Regions from separate parts of the Streptomyces sp. NPDC049040 genome, predicted to be linked through region 1. Evidence: riboswitches for the same ligand, from Rfam matches in the RefSeq annotation. Region 1 holds a riboswitch; each other region holds the start of a gene.

Region 1 (4,764 bases):
TATCTGCACACGCCGACGGCCGAGTACATCGGGCCGCGGGCGGAGAGCGCGCTGCCGGTGGTGCACGCGGAACTCGGCCCGGGGTGGGCGACGCTGTGCACGGCGGGTCCTTTCGGGGTGCCGGGCGGGCGGCTGATGTTCGTGCTGTTCGACCAGGGTGAACGGCCGCACCACGGGCCCGTGCTCTCGGCGCCCGCGACCGGTCCCGTGGACCCGGAACCCCCCGCCGGCGCCCCCCGCACGGGTGCCGACACGGCGGACTGCCCTATCGGACAGCACAATGGGGCACCATGAGCTTCCCTCTGCCGCACGCACTGCGGGCGCTGACACCGAACGTCCACGTATGGCTGCCGGACGGCCATGCGACCTGGGGCATGGCCAACTGCGCCGTCGTGACCGGGCGGAGCGCGGAATCCGGCGCCGCGCTCCTGGTCGACACCCCGTACACCGCCGACATGACCCGGCACCTCCAGCGCCTCGTCGCGGCCCTCGGGGACGGCCCGACGGCCGGACCCGAGGTGCGCACGGTCGTCAACACCCATGGCAACGGCGACCACTCGTACGGCAACGGCCTCTTCCCCGGCGCCGAGATCATCGCCACCAAGGCGAACGGCGAGCACCTGTGCGCGGAGCCGGCGCCCGCCGAGCTGGCCGGCCTCGTGGCCGGGAGCGACCCGGACACCGCCCTCGGCGCCTACGTGAAGCGGCACTTCGGGCGCTACGGCGACTTCGGCGGGCTGACCACAGTCCACCCGAACCGCACCTTCAGCGGTGAACTCGACCTGGATGTCGACGGGGTGGCGGTGCGGCTGATCGAGGTGGGGCCCGCGCACACGGCGGGCGACCTGATCGTCCACCTGCCGGAGGAGGGCGTGGTCTGCGGGGGCGACGTCGTCTTCAACGAGGACCACCCGGTGCACTGGGCCGGCCCCCTGGAGTCGGTGCACCGCGCCTGCGAGCGCATCCTTGCCTGCGACCCCGAGGTGATCGTGCCCGGTCACGGGCCGCTGATGACGCCCGCTGACCTGCGCCGTCACGCCGACTACCTGCTGGAGCTGCGGGACGCCGTGCACCGTGGCCACGAGGCGGGCCGACCGCTGCCGGTGCTCGCCGCCGAGCTGATCGCAGAAGACCCCCGCCCGAGCTGGGGACTGCCCGAGCGGATGGCCATCCTCGCCGCAGTCGAATACCGGGCGCTGGACGGCGCCACCGATCGGGCCGACCTGCTGGCCTTGGTCGGCTTCGCGGCCGGTTTCGCCCAGCACGGGGACACGGACGCGGAGGGGGACACGGACGCGAGCGGGGATGCGGACGGCGGGAAGGCCGAGCACGGCGGCGACGGTTCGGCAGGCGGCCCGGCCGACAGCAGCGGCTCGAACGGCGGAAGCGGCATCGCGGCGCGGTGAGCGGTACGGCCGCGGGCAAGCGCCGGGGGGCGGCCGCCTTGCGCGATCGGCGGGCCTGCCTGCCGGCTCGGGCCCGCATGCCGACGGCCCCGGCGTCGGGGGGGGTGTACGCCGGGGCCGCCGGCTGTTCTTGGGGCGGCCGGCCGTGAGGCCTGCGGGGTGGTGCGGGTGGACAGCTTCCGCAGGCCCTAGCGGGCCTGGGGACGGGCGCCTCGCGGGTGCGCGGGTGCCTCAGATGGCGACGTCATGACCGTGGAGCCAGGGCACCGGGTCGACCGGCGCGCCACCGCCGGGCCGTACTTCGAGGTGCAGGTGCGGCCCCGGTACGTTCCCGGTCGCGCCGACCCGGCCGATCGTGTCGCCGGTGACGACCTGGCCGGACGTGGCGACCATCGTCGACAGGTGGCAGTACCACAGCTCGGTGCCGTCATCGAGGCGGAGGACCACCCGATAGCCGAACGAGCCGGCCCAGCCCGCCGAGGTGACCGTGCCGCTGTGGACGGCGTGCACCGGGGTGCCGGTGGGGGCGGCGAAGTCCTGGCCGGTGTGGGTCGCCCACATGTTGCCGGACTCGCCGAAGGCGGTGGTGAGCGTGTAGGACGCCACGGGCTTGACGTAGGAGGCGGCGAGCCGGGCGAGCCGCTCCGCCTCTGCCTTCGCCTCGGCCTCGGCGGCCGCCTTGGCCTTCGCCTCGGCTTCGGCCTTCGCGGCGGCGGCCTGCTCGCGCACCTTGCGGGCCGCTGCCGCCTTGGCCGCCTGCTCGGCCGCGGCCTTCGCCGCCGCCTCACGCTCGGCCCTGGCAGCGGCTTCGCGCTGCCGGGTGACCTGGTCGATGATGCGGGTGCGGAGCGCCTCGCCGGGATCGGTGGCCACGGCCGGGGCCGCGGCCGCGTCCTCGCCCGTCTCCCCGGCGGCGGCCGTCCGGCCGACAGCGGAGGGGTCGTACGACGGGGTGCCGACCTCGACTTCCGGCTGAGCGGCCGGGACGGCGGGCGTGGGGAGCGCGTCGGGGAAACCCGGTGCGTCCGGCAGCGAGATGGGGGCGGCGGGGGGCGCGTCGGCGGCCGCGGCCACTCCACCGGCGCCGACCGCGGCCATCGCCGCGATACCGAGCACGGCGGAGCCCACCGCGGCACCGCGGGCGGGGAATCCGGCCCGCTGCCGGGGAAGTCGGAGCTGGCTGCGCAGGCCCGCGGCCTCGGATCCGTAGTCGTATCCGGCGTCGGCCGGGGAGGCGGCGGGGCCGTCGGCGGGGACGGCGGACGGCGGAAGCTCGTCCCGCTCCCCGAAGGGCCACTCCCCGGTCGGTTCTGCTACCGGGGCAGGAGCGTAGGCAGGCTGGTTGGACGCCACGGGGGCGCACTCCTTTCCTTCCCTCTCGCCTACCGGGTTAGCTGACGGGTTCGGAGCAGGAAGGTCTCCTACGGGCCTGACGGCTGCCCGATTCACCCCATTGGACCCCTTCCGCGGTAGCGGAAGGGCGGGTCCCCGGTTCCCGCGGACGGGATTCGGCAAGCGCACGGTGCCGCCTGTACGGCGGCGATGACGACCGCGCTGCGTTATCGAACGTTAATAGAGCCGGAGAGGTTTTCCAAGCCGAACGGGAGAGTTGGGGACGGGAACCAATCGGACGGGGCGTACCGAGAACGTATGAACCGGACAGTGGGCGTGGCCAGGCGGTGATGTGAGCGTACGCCAGTCGTTATCGGCGGAACCGGCACGGCTACGGGCGGTGAGCCGACGACGGCGGGGCGCAGCGACGCGGGCGCGGGCACGGGTGGGCGGGGGCGCGGGTGAGGGCGCGGGCGCGCACGGGCGCGCGGGCGGGGATGTCCGCAGGGCAGGCACCGGCGCGCCAGTGGTCTGGTCCTGTGCCAATTGGCGAATCGCTTGGCATGCCACGCACAGGCACCGCACGATGGGCGAGCCCGATGTTCTTGTCATGCACCCGCCCCACCATGACGCCTCAGGGAGCCCTCGATGGACCGCACCAACCCCGCGCCACCGAGCCGCCGTTCGCTGATCCGCGGCGGCCTCGGCCTCGGCGCCGCCGCCACCGCGGGCCTGGCCGCCGGCCTCCGGCCCGCAGGCGCCGTCCAGGCCGCCGCCACACCCGCAGCCGCCGTCGACTACCCGTCAGCCCTCTGGGCGCCGGCCAGCACCGGCAACTACACCGCCTCCAGCCGGCCGTCCGCCTACCCGGTCAACCTGGTGGTCATCCACGTGACCCAGGAGACCTTCGCCGACACCATCTCGCTCTTCCAGAACCCCGCCCACGCCGCCGCGTCGCACTACGTCGTCCGGTCCGCCGACGGCGCCATCGACCAGTGCGTCCGGGAGCGCGACATCGCCTGGCACGCGGGCAACTGGGACTACAACACCCGCAGCATCGGCATCGAGCACGAGGGCTGGGTGGACCAGCCGTCCTACTTCACCACCGCGCTCTACCACGCGTCGGCGGCGCTGACCGCGGAGATCTGCGACAAGTACGGCATCCCCAAGGACCGGAACCACATCATCGGCCACTCCCAGGTCCCCGGCACCGACCACACCGACCCCGGCCCCAACTGGGACTGGGTGCGCTACATGCGGCTGGTCAACGGGGTCTGACCGGCCGGGTCCTGCCCCTCACGGTCACCGCCCCCCGCCGGGGTCCCCGCCGCCGTCCCCGCCGGGGTCGTCCAGCGGGAACATGACGCTGAGCCGGGGCAGATTGCGGGCCGCCTCCTCCTCGTCGCGTGCGGTCCAGCGGCTCCCCGACGGGTCACGGCCGCCGGACGGCACGTGCGGCGGGGTGCCGTGGCCCGCGGCTTCCTCCGCGCGGCGCTGGGCGGCACGTACTGCGGCGTAGAAGGCGTCGCCGAAGTCGTCCGACGGGCCGGTCGCCATCTCGTACGCCTGGAGCCCGAGGGTGTCGAGGGTCGGCCATCCCGGCCGGTCCTCGGCGGACCAGGCGGCTCTGGGGCGACCGGCCAGCCGGAAGACGTCGGGCGCGTAGGCCAGGACGTCGGGGTCGTTCACTGCGGCCTCGAAGACGGCCCGGCCCAGGCCCATCATCCAGTGCTGGAAGGATCTGAATGCGTCGTCGGAACACCAGCCGCCGTGGATCCGGTCCGCCGCCCCCCAGAGATTCCAGGTGAAAGCCTCGTCGGTTGCCAGTTCGAGGCAGGCCTGAAAGCCCACGATCTCTTCGGCGGGCAGCCGGGCGAGCGCGTGGCGCAGCCAGACATCGCGCTTGTCGCCGCCGATTCCGTGCCGCCGGGAGTCCTCAAGGAGGGCCCAGAAGGAGTCGGTGTCCATGGGTACTGACTATGCCAGGGGCGCCTTGCCGCTCCAATTTCCCTACCGAAAAGCTCAG
Region 2 (4,764 bases), on a different contig from region 1:
CGGGACTGTGTGAGGCCATTGCGGGCCGTCACTCCTTCCAGGGGACGGCCCGGCGGCGCCTGCACGGGGGAGCAGGAAGCCGCCGGGCCTTCGGCGGGGGCGGCCGGTGCCGTCCCGATCGGACGGCAGTGGGGTGTCGGCCACCTGAGGAGCGACGCTAAACCTGCCGGGGGCCGCACCGGGCCGCGGTGACCGGGACTGTCCCGTATCGGTCGGCCCCTGCAAGGAAACGACCGCCGTTCGACGGGTGACCCGGCAGGAAAGGGACCCAGCCTGACCGATGAGCCGTTTTCCCGCTCATCGTCCGGCGTGCGCGCCCACGCCCGCGCCCGCCGGCGCCTCCCCGTACCCCGGCGCCTCCCGGTGTCCGGGCGCGCCCTCGTACACCGGCGGCAGCCCGAACACCGCGGGCAGGCCGGGGTCGGCGAAGACCGTGATCCGCGCGATCGCGGCGCCGGCGCCGTCATCGGCCGGTCCCGCGGTGAGCACGACGACACCGAAGGCCCGGTGGACCCCGCCGTCCCGCAGGTAGACCGCCGCCGCGGGCTGGCCGTTCGCGCCGGCCGGGACCATCCGCCAGTCCCCGGGCGAGCCGAGGCCGGCCATGGCCTGCGCCGCCGCGTCCTCCCCCGAGTACCAGACAGCCGACGGCGGCAGCTCCAGCGTGGCGTCGGCCCGCAACAGCTGCTGCAGGGCGGCCGCGTCCGCGGTCACGAAAGCCTCGACGTAGCGCGCGAGAAGCGCCCTGACCTGCGGTTCGTCCGGCTCGACGATCCGGTCCGCGGCCGGTGCGACCGCCTCGATACGGGCCCGGGCACGCTGTAGGCCGCTCTTGACCGCGACGACGGTGGTGCCGAGCATCTCGGCGACCTCCGCAGCCGGGAAGGCCAGCACCTCGCGCAGCAGCAGCACCGCCCGCTGCCGGGGCGGCAGATACTGGAGGCCGGCGATCAGCGCGAGCCGCAGGTGCTCCCGCGACACCGCGACCGCCTCGGGGCCGTCCGACTCCGCCGTCACCATCGCGTCGGGCAGCGGCTCCAGCCAGCCCGCGTGGCCCTCGGCGGCGACCGGCCCCACGCCCTCGCCCGGTGCGCCGAGCCCCGAGGGCAGCTGGCGCCGCGACCCGTGCCGCAGGGCGGTCAGGCAGGTGTTGGTCGCGATCTGGTACAGCCAGGTCCGCAGCGAGGACCGCCCCTCGAAGCGGCCGTAGGCGCGCCAGGCCCGCAGATACGTCTCCTGCACCAGGTCCTCGGCGTCGTGCACCGAGCCGAGCATCCGGTAGCAGTGCGCCAGCAGTTCGCGGCGGTAGGGCTCGGTGCGCCGGGTGAAGTCGGCTTCCGGCGGCGCGGTGGTCACGACGATTCCGCCGGGCCGATGTGGTTGGCCTCGATGAGCCAGCGGCCGTCGCGCCTGGCAAGGACCCAGGTCACCGTCTCGTGCTGCCCGGACCCGGCTTCGTCCTGCTCCGCCGTGACGGTGGCGCTGCGCGTGCGCACCAGGGCGACGTCCGGGGAGATCAGCCGGATGCGCTCGATCTCGTGGTTGCGCCGGGTGCCGTGCAGCGAGCCGGCGAAGGCGCCGGCCATGACGGTTCCGATCTCCTCCTCGCCCTCCAGCCGGCGGCCGGGCAGGATCACCCACGCCTCTGGCGCGTACCACGCGGTGAATGCGGCCGCGTCACCCGCCTCCCAGGCCCGCGTCATACCGCGGAAGACCTCGCGGACGGCGCGGTCGTGCTCGTGTTGCGCGGCGGCCTGGGGCGTCGTGGTGCTGGTCATGGAGGGCTTCCTCTCGTACCGCTCGGACCTGTCACGGGTATGGACACGGTGCGGCGGCGAAAGGAATCGGTGCGCGAGGAAGGCGTCCCCGTGGACCGGTCGGGCGGGGGCGGCCGGGCGGTCAGGCGACCCGGCGCGCGGTGGCGAAAGGCATCCAGCTCAGCGGGGCGACCTCGACGAACGCGCCGGTGTGCGGGGCGTGCACGATCTGCCCGTTGCCCAGGTAGATGCCCACGTGGGACAGCCCGGAGTAGAAGAAGACCAGGTCGCCGGGTTGCAGATCGGCCTTCGAGACGGGCACGCCCTCCTTGGCCTGGTCGTAGGTGGTCCGGCCGATCTTGACGCCCGCCGCGCGGTAGGCGGCCTGCGTCAGGCCGGAGCAGTCGTACGAGCCGGGGCCCGTGGCGCCGTAGACGTACGGCTTGCCGCGCTGGGCGAGGGCGAAGCTGATCGCGGCGGCGGCGCGGCCGGTCGCGGGGCCCGAGTAGGTGTAGCTCGTCTTGGACGACGAGCCCTTGTTCATGCCGGCGATCTTGGCGCGCTGCTCGGCGGTGAGGCTGTTGAGCAGCTTCTGCGCGGCCGCCAGCTTCGTCTGCACCGTCTTCTTCTGGGTGGCCAGCGTCTTCTGCGCGTTGGTGAGCTGGGTCAGGCTCGCGGTGGCCTGGGCCCGCTGGATCGACGCCTGCTCCTGCTGGATCTGGAAGTTCTTCAGCGCCTCGGTCTGCGTCGTGGACAGCTGGCTGACCATGTGCGACTGGTTGAGGAACTGCTCCGGGTCGGCGGCGAGCAGCAGCTGCACCGTCTGGTCGATGCCGCCGTCGCGGTACTGCTCGCTGGCGAACTGGCCCAGCACCCGGCGGCTGTCGTTCATCTGCTGGGTCTTCCGGGCGACCTGCGTCAGCAGCTGGTTGGTCTTGTCCCGCTGCGTGTCGGTCTGCTCCTTGGCCTGGTCGTAGTTCTGCGTGGCGACCTCGGCCTGCTGGTTCAGGGTGTCGATCTGCGCCTTGACCTCGGTGATGGAGGGCTTGGCGGGCGCCGCGGTCGCGCTCTCGCTGAGCAGGGTGACGGAGGCGATGGCCGCCGCGGTGACACCGACCGCCGCACGGGGGGCGGTCGAGGCGAGTATCCGAGGACGCGGCTTGCGGTGCGACGCCACGAAGGCGACTCCTTCCGTGAACCGCCGACCGGGTTAGCTGACGGGTTCGGGCTGGGAAGGTCGCCCTACGGGCCGGACGCATTGCTGCGTCTGTCCCGATTCACCCCAATGGTGCCTGGTGGGTCCCCGGTTCCGGCCTGGGCCGGATTGAGCGGAGGCGGCGCGGTACCGGCACTTTCACCGGCGGCGAACGCACCACCTAGCGGGATACCGTACTCAACTTGTACGGAGGTTGGGAAGTTTGGATTGCAACGTGAGCGAAATCGCTTTGTGATCTTACGGTTGGTGATCGGGTCGGTGGGGATCCGTGCCGGATCAGTAGGGGCGAACCGCCCCATAGAACGGCATTTCGGTGATCGGTGCGACCTTGACGACCGTTCCCGTGTGCGGAGCGTGGATCATGTTGCCCTCGCCGATGTAGATGCCGACGTGGCTGTGGTCGCTGTAGAAGAAGATCAGGTCGCCAGGTTCGAGGTCCGACTGCGACACCCGGGTGCCCACGCCGACCTGCTCGCCGGTCGTCCGCGGCAACGTGATGCCGGCCGCCTTGTACGCCGCCTGCGTCAGGCCCGAGCAGTCGAAGGACGAGGGGCCGGTCGCGCCCCACACGTAGGGCTTGCCCAGCTGGTCGTGCGCGAAGGCGATGGCCTTGGCCGCCACCGACGAATTCGCCGGGGTCGTGGGCGCCTTCGCGCCGGACTTCGCGGCCGCCTTCGCCGCGGCCGCCGCCTTGGCCTTCTCCTGCGCCGCGATGGCGGCGGCCTTCTTCTTGGCCTCCGCCTCCTGCTTGGCCTGGAGCGCCGCGAGCCGCGCCTTCTCCTGCGCGGTGAGGCTGTTCAGCAGTTGCTGTGCCGCGCCCAGCTTGGTCTGCACATCGGCCTTGGCCGTCCGCAGTTGCGCCTGCTGGGTGGTCAGCGTCGCCAGGCTCTTGGCCGCCTCGATGCGCTGCTGGGTGGCTGCCGCCTGCTGCACCCGGTAGGACTCGACGGCCGTCTTCTGCCGCTTGCCCAGCAGGCTGGTCAGGTGCGACTGGTCGAGCAGCGACTGCGGGTCGGTCGCCATCAGGTAGCGCCCGGTCGAGTCGTCGCCGCCCGAGCGGTACTGCGCCGCCGCGTACTGCCCGAGCACCCGGCGGGAGTCGTTCAGCGCCTGCGTCTTCTGGGCTGCCTGCGCCAGCAGCTTGTTGACGGTGGCGTTCTGCTGTGCGGTCGTCTCCTTGGCCCCGTTGTACTTCTCGGTGGCCACCTCCGCCTGGTGCATCAGCGAGTCGACCTTCGCCTTCACCTCGGCGATCGACGGCTGCGGCGCGGGCGCGGCGGGCGCGGCGCCCGCGGTCTCGGAGAACAGGGTCACGGTGGCCAGCGCGGCCGTCGTCAGCCCCACGGCTGTGCGTGGGGCGGTGAGTATCGCGGTTCGGGCCTTACGGTGTGTCGCCATGCCGGGCGGACTCCTTTCGGACGCTGCCTGGTGCGGCACCGTAGCCGGGCGACGGCACCGCTGGGAAGGGCGGTGTCCGATAGGCCCGATACCTTTTCGTAATCAAGTCGGATTCCCGGCCGCTCGTCACGCAGGGTGGCAACGAGGCCACCCATGAGGAAGCGGGCATCGGTGTCGGTGCGGACGCATAGACTCGGGAGGCGATGAGCAGCCTCTTTGACGACGACTTCCTGCCCGGTCTGCACGTGGCGCCGGAACCGGCCGATCCCGACGCGCCGCCGCCCCCGGAGGACTGGGGATCCGGCAGCGGCCCCGGCGGCGGACGCGACGCGTACTACCGCGACGGCGCCCCGCGCCCCGCCACCGACCCCGCCCAGCTGCTCGAAGGGCTCA
Region 3 (4,764 bases), on a different contig from region 1:
CCGCGCGGTCATCTCCTTCATCACCCCTTCGGCCTCCAGCGTGCCGATCGCGGAGGCAGCCCGCGGACAGGTCAGGTAGTAGACCGTCGGGAAGGGGGTGCCGTCCTCCAGCCGCGGCTGGGTCTCGACCACGTCGGGATTGCCGCACGGGCAGCGGTGCGCGACCGCGCGCAGGCCGCGCGGCGGGCGGCCGAGCTGCGCCCTGACGGCGGCGGCGTCCGCCGCGGTGGCGGGGGCGGGGGCGGGACTGTGCTGGGAGGGATTCATCTGCCGTTCTGTGTCTCTCGGGCCGTCGCCGGCGGGCTCCGGGGTCGCTGGGGTGGTGGCGGCATCCGCCGGGGTCGGCGCGGCTGCCGGATCCGCGGCGGCCCGCCTGGGCTGCCGCGGGCCGGGCGTCAGTGCTGCGGCGGACCCGCGGCGTCGGCGTGGTCCACGCCGTCCCACAGGTTCGTGTACCAGGGGCGGTGGGCGGCCGCCGCCTGCCCGCCGCCGTCACCGGGACTGCCCGAGCTCTTGTGCCGGGGGTCGGAGGTGGCGGTGGGCGCCGGATTCGCCACGGAGTAGCCGTCCTCACCCGGCATCACGTAGTGCAGCTGCTCGCGTGCCTGGGTCCGCACGTACTCCGGGTCCTGCCAGCGGGCCTTCTGCTCGCGCAGCTGCTCGACCTTCTGCCGTGCCTGCTGCGCCTCCCGGCGCTGGTCGGCGATGTCGGAGCGCTGCGCGATGTACTGCCGCATCGGGTAGGCGAGGGCGATCACCAGGGCGCACAGCACCAGCGCGAGCAGCGCGGCCCGCCCGGTGAGCCTGTTGCGGCGGGCCGGACGCCGGGCGGCGGCGGCGCGGTAGACCCGCGCGTGCGCCTCCTGCCCGATGGCCTTGAGCCTGGCCGCGGTGGAGAACCGGTCGGATCCCACGCCGTAGCTCCCCTCGTACGTCCCGCAGGACGCCCGTCCTGCGGGACCGAACATACTGCCAGGCCTGCCCGTACGCCGGTACGTCCCCGCCCACGGTACGGGACCGGGTACGGGGACGTACGGACGCCAGGTGCCTCCCCCGCGGCGTCAGCCGCGCCGCGCGGGGCCGTACCGTGTCAGCCCTTGAAGCGCGGGAAGGCACTGCGGCCGGCGTAGACCGCGGCGTCGTCGAGGATCTCCTCGATACGCAGCAGCTGGTTGTACTTCGCGACGCGCTCGGAGCGGGCCGGGGCGCCGGTCTTGATCTGGCCGCAGTTGGTGGCGACGGCCAGGTCGGCGATGGTGACGTCCTCGGTCTCGCCCGAGCGGTGCGACATCATGCACTTGTAGCCGCTGCGCTGCGCCAGCTCGACGGCGTCCAGGGTCTCGGTCAGCGAGCCGATCTGGTTGACCTTCACCAGCAGCGCGTTGGCCGTGGCGTTGTCGATGCCCTTCTGCAGGCGCTCGGGGTTGGTGACGAACAGGTCGTCGCCGACGATCTGCACCTTGCTGCCGAGCTTGTCGGTGAGGACCTTCCAGCCGGACCAGTCGTCCTCGAACAGCGGGTCCTCGATCGAGACCAGCGGGTAGGCCGAGACCAGCTCCTCGTAGTACTCGGTCATCTCCGCGGCCGAGCGCTGCTTGCCCTCGAACTCGTACTTGCCGTCCTTGTAGAACTCGGAGGCGGCGACGTCCAGGGCGAGCGCGATGTCCTGGCCGGGGGTGTAGCCGGCCTGCTTGATCGCCTCGATGATCAGGTCGAGCGCGTCACGGTTGGAGCCGAGATTCGGCGCGAAACCGCCCTCGTCGCCCAGACCCGTGGACAGGCCGCGGGTCTTCAGCACGCCCTTGAGGGTGTGGTAGACCTCGGCGCCCCAGCGCAGCGCCTCGGAGAAGGACTCCGCGCCGATCGGCGCGATCATGAACTCCTGGATGTCGACGTTGGAGTCCGCGTGCGACCCGCCGTTGAGGATGTTCATCATCGGGACCGGCAGCACATGGGCGTTCGGGCCGCCGAGGTAGCGGAAGAGCGGCAGGTCGGACGCCTCGGAGGCGGCGTGCGCGACGGCCAGCGACACGCCGAGGATGGCGTTGGCGCCGAGCGAGGACTTGTCGGGGGTGGCGTCCAGGTCGAACATCGCCTGGTCGATCAGCCGCTGCTCGGTGGCGTCGTAGCCGACGAGCTCGGGGCCGATCTGCTCGATCACGGCGAGGACGGCCTTCTCGACGCCCTTGCCCTGATAGCGGTTCTTGTCGCCGTCGCGGAGTTCGAGGGCCTCGAAGGCACCGGTGGATGCGCCGGACGGTACTGCGGCCCGGCCCGTGCTGCCGTCATCGAGGCCGACCTCGACCTCGACGGTGGGGTTGCCTCGCGAGTCGAGGATTTCCCGGGCTACGACGACGTCGATGGACGGCACGTTGTCTCCTTCAGATGATGTCTTCTCGTCTTTTCCGGGACGAGCCTAACCGCCTCGGGCGCCCGCGCCGGTCCCCGGCCCGGCCCCTGAGACGGAAAACCGGCCGGGCACGCGGCGCCCCGGAGGCGAGCCGCGTACCCGGCCGGTCGGTGAGGTTCAGCCGGACGGTCAGCCGAGGTGCAGCTGCTGGCCCGGGTAGATCAGGTCGGCGTCCTTGACGCTGTCCTTGTTGAGCTCGAAGAGCTTGTGCCAGCCGCCGGCCACGTGGTGGCTCTTGGCGATGCCGGACAGGCTGTCGCCGGACACGACGGTGTAGTCACCCTTGTGGCCGGAGTGCCGCCGCCAGTCCGAAGCGGTGTGCTTGGCGGGCTTGGCGGTGCTCTTGGCGGGGGTGCTCTTCGCCGGGGTGCTCTTCGCCGGGGTGGCGGCCTTGGCCGGCGTGGAGGACGACGAGCCGCCGGGGTTGATGTCGGGCGACGGGCCGCCCGCGGTCAGGCCGCCGGCCGACGCGCAGGACCAGGCGCCGGGGCCCTGGATGGCGAGCAGCTTCTCTGCGGCCGCGATCTGCTGGTCCTTGGTGGCCAGGTCGGCGCGGGGGGCGTACTGCAGGCCGCCGGCCGCTTCCCAGCTGGACTGCGAGAACTGCAGGCCGCCGTAGTAGCCGTTGCCGGTGTTGATCGACCAGTTGCCACCGGACTCGCACTGCGCGACGGCGTCCCAGGTGGCCACGGAAGCGGCCGAGGATGACGTGGCGCCGATCAGCGGCACGGCGATGGCGGTGCCGGCGACACCGGCGAATGTGGCGAATCGGACCATCTTCGAGGCACGACGGTGCTTACCCATGTTTGTGTCCCTCACCGACGCCTACGAGGTCAGCTGTCGGGTTCGGGCGTGAGTTGCCCGGCCTGCACCCCCGTTCGACCTTCGAACGCGGATGCGCGGCTTCACCCCGAGCCGGACCGGTGGCGGCAGGCGTCGCAGCGCAGTGCTGTCCGTGCTGCGCGGCTTGCTGCCTCTGGTCCGGCGGAAGACCGTGGGTCCCCCGCTCCTGCCTGCGGCGCTTTCGCGTCGACTGTTCCCGTGGGCGCGGCGGCAGGACTCGGCGTTCCGCTCCGACGGGGCCCGCTGTGGCGAGCGGTTAGACGTTAAGCACACCGGACCCCGTTGAACAAACACTCGCGTTTCGGGCGCCAACTGCCGCGCGTCATTCGCCGACTGGACGAAGCCGCAGGTCGGAAGGCCGGATTTGAGCAGCGAGCGAGCAGCCGGTCACAGGTTTGGAGAGAGGCTTGTCACATCATCGTGTGACCCGGAAATACCCTACGTCCGTTTTGTCACCGGGCTTGCGCGGTACGGCTGTTCGGCCTTCCGGCGGTCGCGGCTCAGCCGAGACTGAGGATCTGTCCGGGTTTGATGAGGTTTGGATTGTCGCCGATCAGCTGGTGGTTGACGTCGTAGAGCCGGTGCCAGCCACCCGCGACGTCATGGTCGGCCGCGATCCCGGACAGCGAGTCACCCGCGCCGACCTTGTAGGCACCCGATGCCGTATCGGCGCTCGTGTCCGTATTGCCGGTGTTGCCAGTGTCGTTGGCATCCGGGGTGTTCGCGGTGAGCCCGGTGGTTTCGGTACGTGTCGCCCGGTCCGCCGCGGCCAGCGCCTCGTCGGAGGGGCTGTACGGCCGCGCGTGGCGGCCGCTGCCCTCGGTGGGGGTACCCGGGGCCGTGGGGTCGGCCGGGGCGGCGGGAGGGGCGCTCTGGACGGGGGTGCCGGGGTCGGTGGGGGCCGGGGTCGCCGTGCTCGTGCCGGAACCCGTCCCGGTGCCCGCGGTGGTGCCGGTGCCCGTGGCGGGGGTGGTCGGCGTGCCGGCGGCGGGCGGCGCGGTGGTCGTGCCGCCGGTGTCGGCGGGCGTGGACGGCGCCGCGGGGTCGGTCGGGGTGGCCGATGGCGTCCCGGTGTCCGCCGATGTGCCGGGGTCGGCCGCGGTGGGCTCCGGTGTGGCGGTGCCGCCCGGGTCCACATCCGGCTTCCCGGTGTCCTTCAGCAGTCCCGTGCCCTGCTCGCAGCCGGGCCAGGCGTCGGGGCCGAGGTCCGCGAGGATCTTCTCGGCCACGGCTATCTGCTGCGACCGGGAGGCCAGGTCGGGCCGCGGGGCGTACACCGTGCCGCCGTACTGGCTCCAGGTGTCCTGGGTGATGGCGAGGCCGCCGTAGAAGCCGTTGTGGGTGTCGGCGCTCCACAGGCCGCCGGTCTCGCACACGGCGACCTTGTCCCAGGTGCCGGCGTCCGCGGCGTGCGCGGCTCCCGCGCCCGCTCCCAGCAAGGGCAGCGCGAGTCCCGCGCCGGTCGCCGCGACCGTCACCATGGCCGCGGGGGCCTGGCGGGGGCGTCGGTG

Evidence for each region. Region 1 has a riboswitch for cyclic di-AMP ahead of ACGFMP_RS35185 (M23 family metallopeptidase). Riboswitches for the same ligand answer to the same signal wherever they lie in the genome.
Region 2: linked by a shared signal. The riboswitch ahead of ACGFMP_RS20740 (NlpC/P60 family protein) and the one ahead of ACGFMP_RS35185 (M23 family metallopeptidase) in region 1 are both predicted to bind cyclic di-AMP.
Region 3: linked by a shared signal. The riboswitch ahead of ACGFMP_RS22235 (transglycosylase family protein) and the one ahead of ACGFMP_RS35185 (M23 family metallopeptidase) in region 1 are both predicted to bind cyclic di-AMP.

The regions. Positions count from the first base shown of each region.
Region 1 is NZ_JBICTO010000028.1:38,732-43,495, forward strand. It holds gene ACGFMP_RS35175 (hypothetical protein) at 1-294, shown strand, start outside; gene ACGFMP_RS35180 (MBL fold metallo-hydrolase) at 291-1,406, shown strand; gene ACGFMP_RS35185 (M23 family metallopeptidase) at 1,638-2,759, opposite strand; cyclic di-AMP (ydaO/yuaA leader) riboswitch at 2,771-2,930, opposite strand; gene ACGFMP_RS35190 (N-acetylmuramoyl-L-alanine amidase) at 3,387-4,016, shown strand; gene ACGFMP_RS35195 (DUF4240 domain-containing protein) at 4,041-4,706, opposite strand.
Region 2 is NZ_JBICTO010000007.1:268,070-272,833, forward strand. It holds gene ACGFMP_RS20725 (NlpC/P60 family protein) at 1-19, opposite strand, end outside; gene ACGFMP_RS20730 (sigma-70 family RNA polymerase sigma factor) at 298-1,356, opposite strand; gene ACGFMP_RS20735 (SgcJ/EcaC family oxidoreductase) at 1,353-1,778, opposite strand; gene ACGFMP_RS20740 (NlpC/P60 family protein) at 1,900-2,934, opposite strand; cyclic di-AMP (ydaO/yuaA leader) riboswitch at 2,941-3,098, opposite strand; gene ACGFMP_RS20745 (NlpC/P60 family protein) at 3,250-4,371, opposite strand; gene pcrA (DNA helicase PcrA) at 4,575-4,764, shown strand, end outside.
Region 3 is NZ_JBICTO010000008.1:237,081-241,844, reverse strand. It holds gene ACGFMP_RS22250 (DUF501 domain-containing protein) at 1-267, opposite strand, end outside; gene ACGFMP_RS22245 (septum formation initiator family protein) at 396-914, opposite strand; gene eno (phosphopyruvate hydratase) at 1,091-2,371, opposite strand; gene ACGFMP_RS22235 (transglycosylase family protein) at 2,540-3,214, opposite strand; cyclic di-AMP (ydaO/yuaA leader) riboswitch at 3,218-3,441, opposite strand; gene ACGFMP_RS22230 (transglycosylase family protein) at 3,754-4,764, opposite strand, start outside.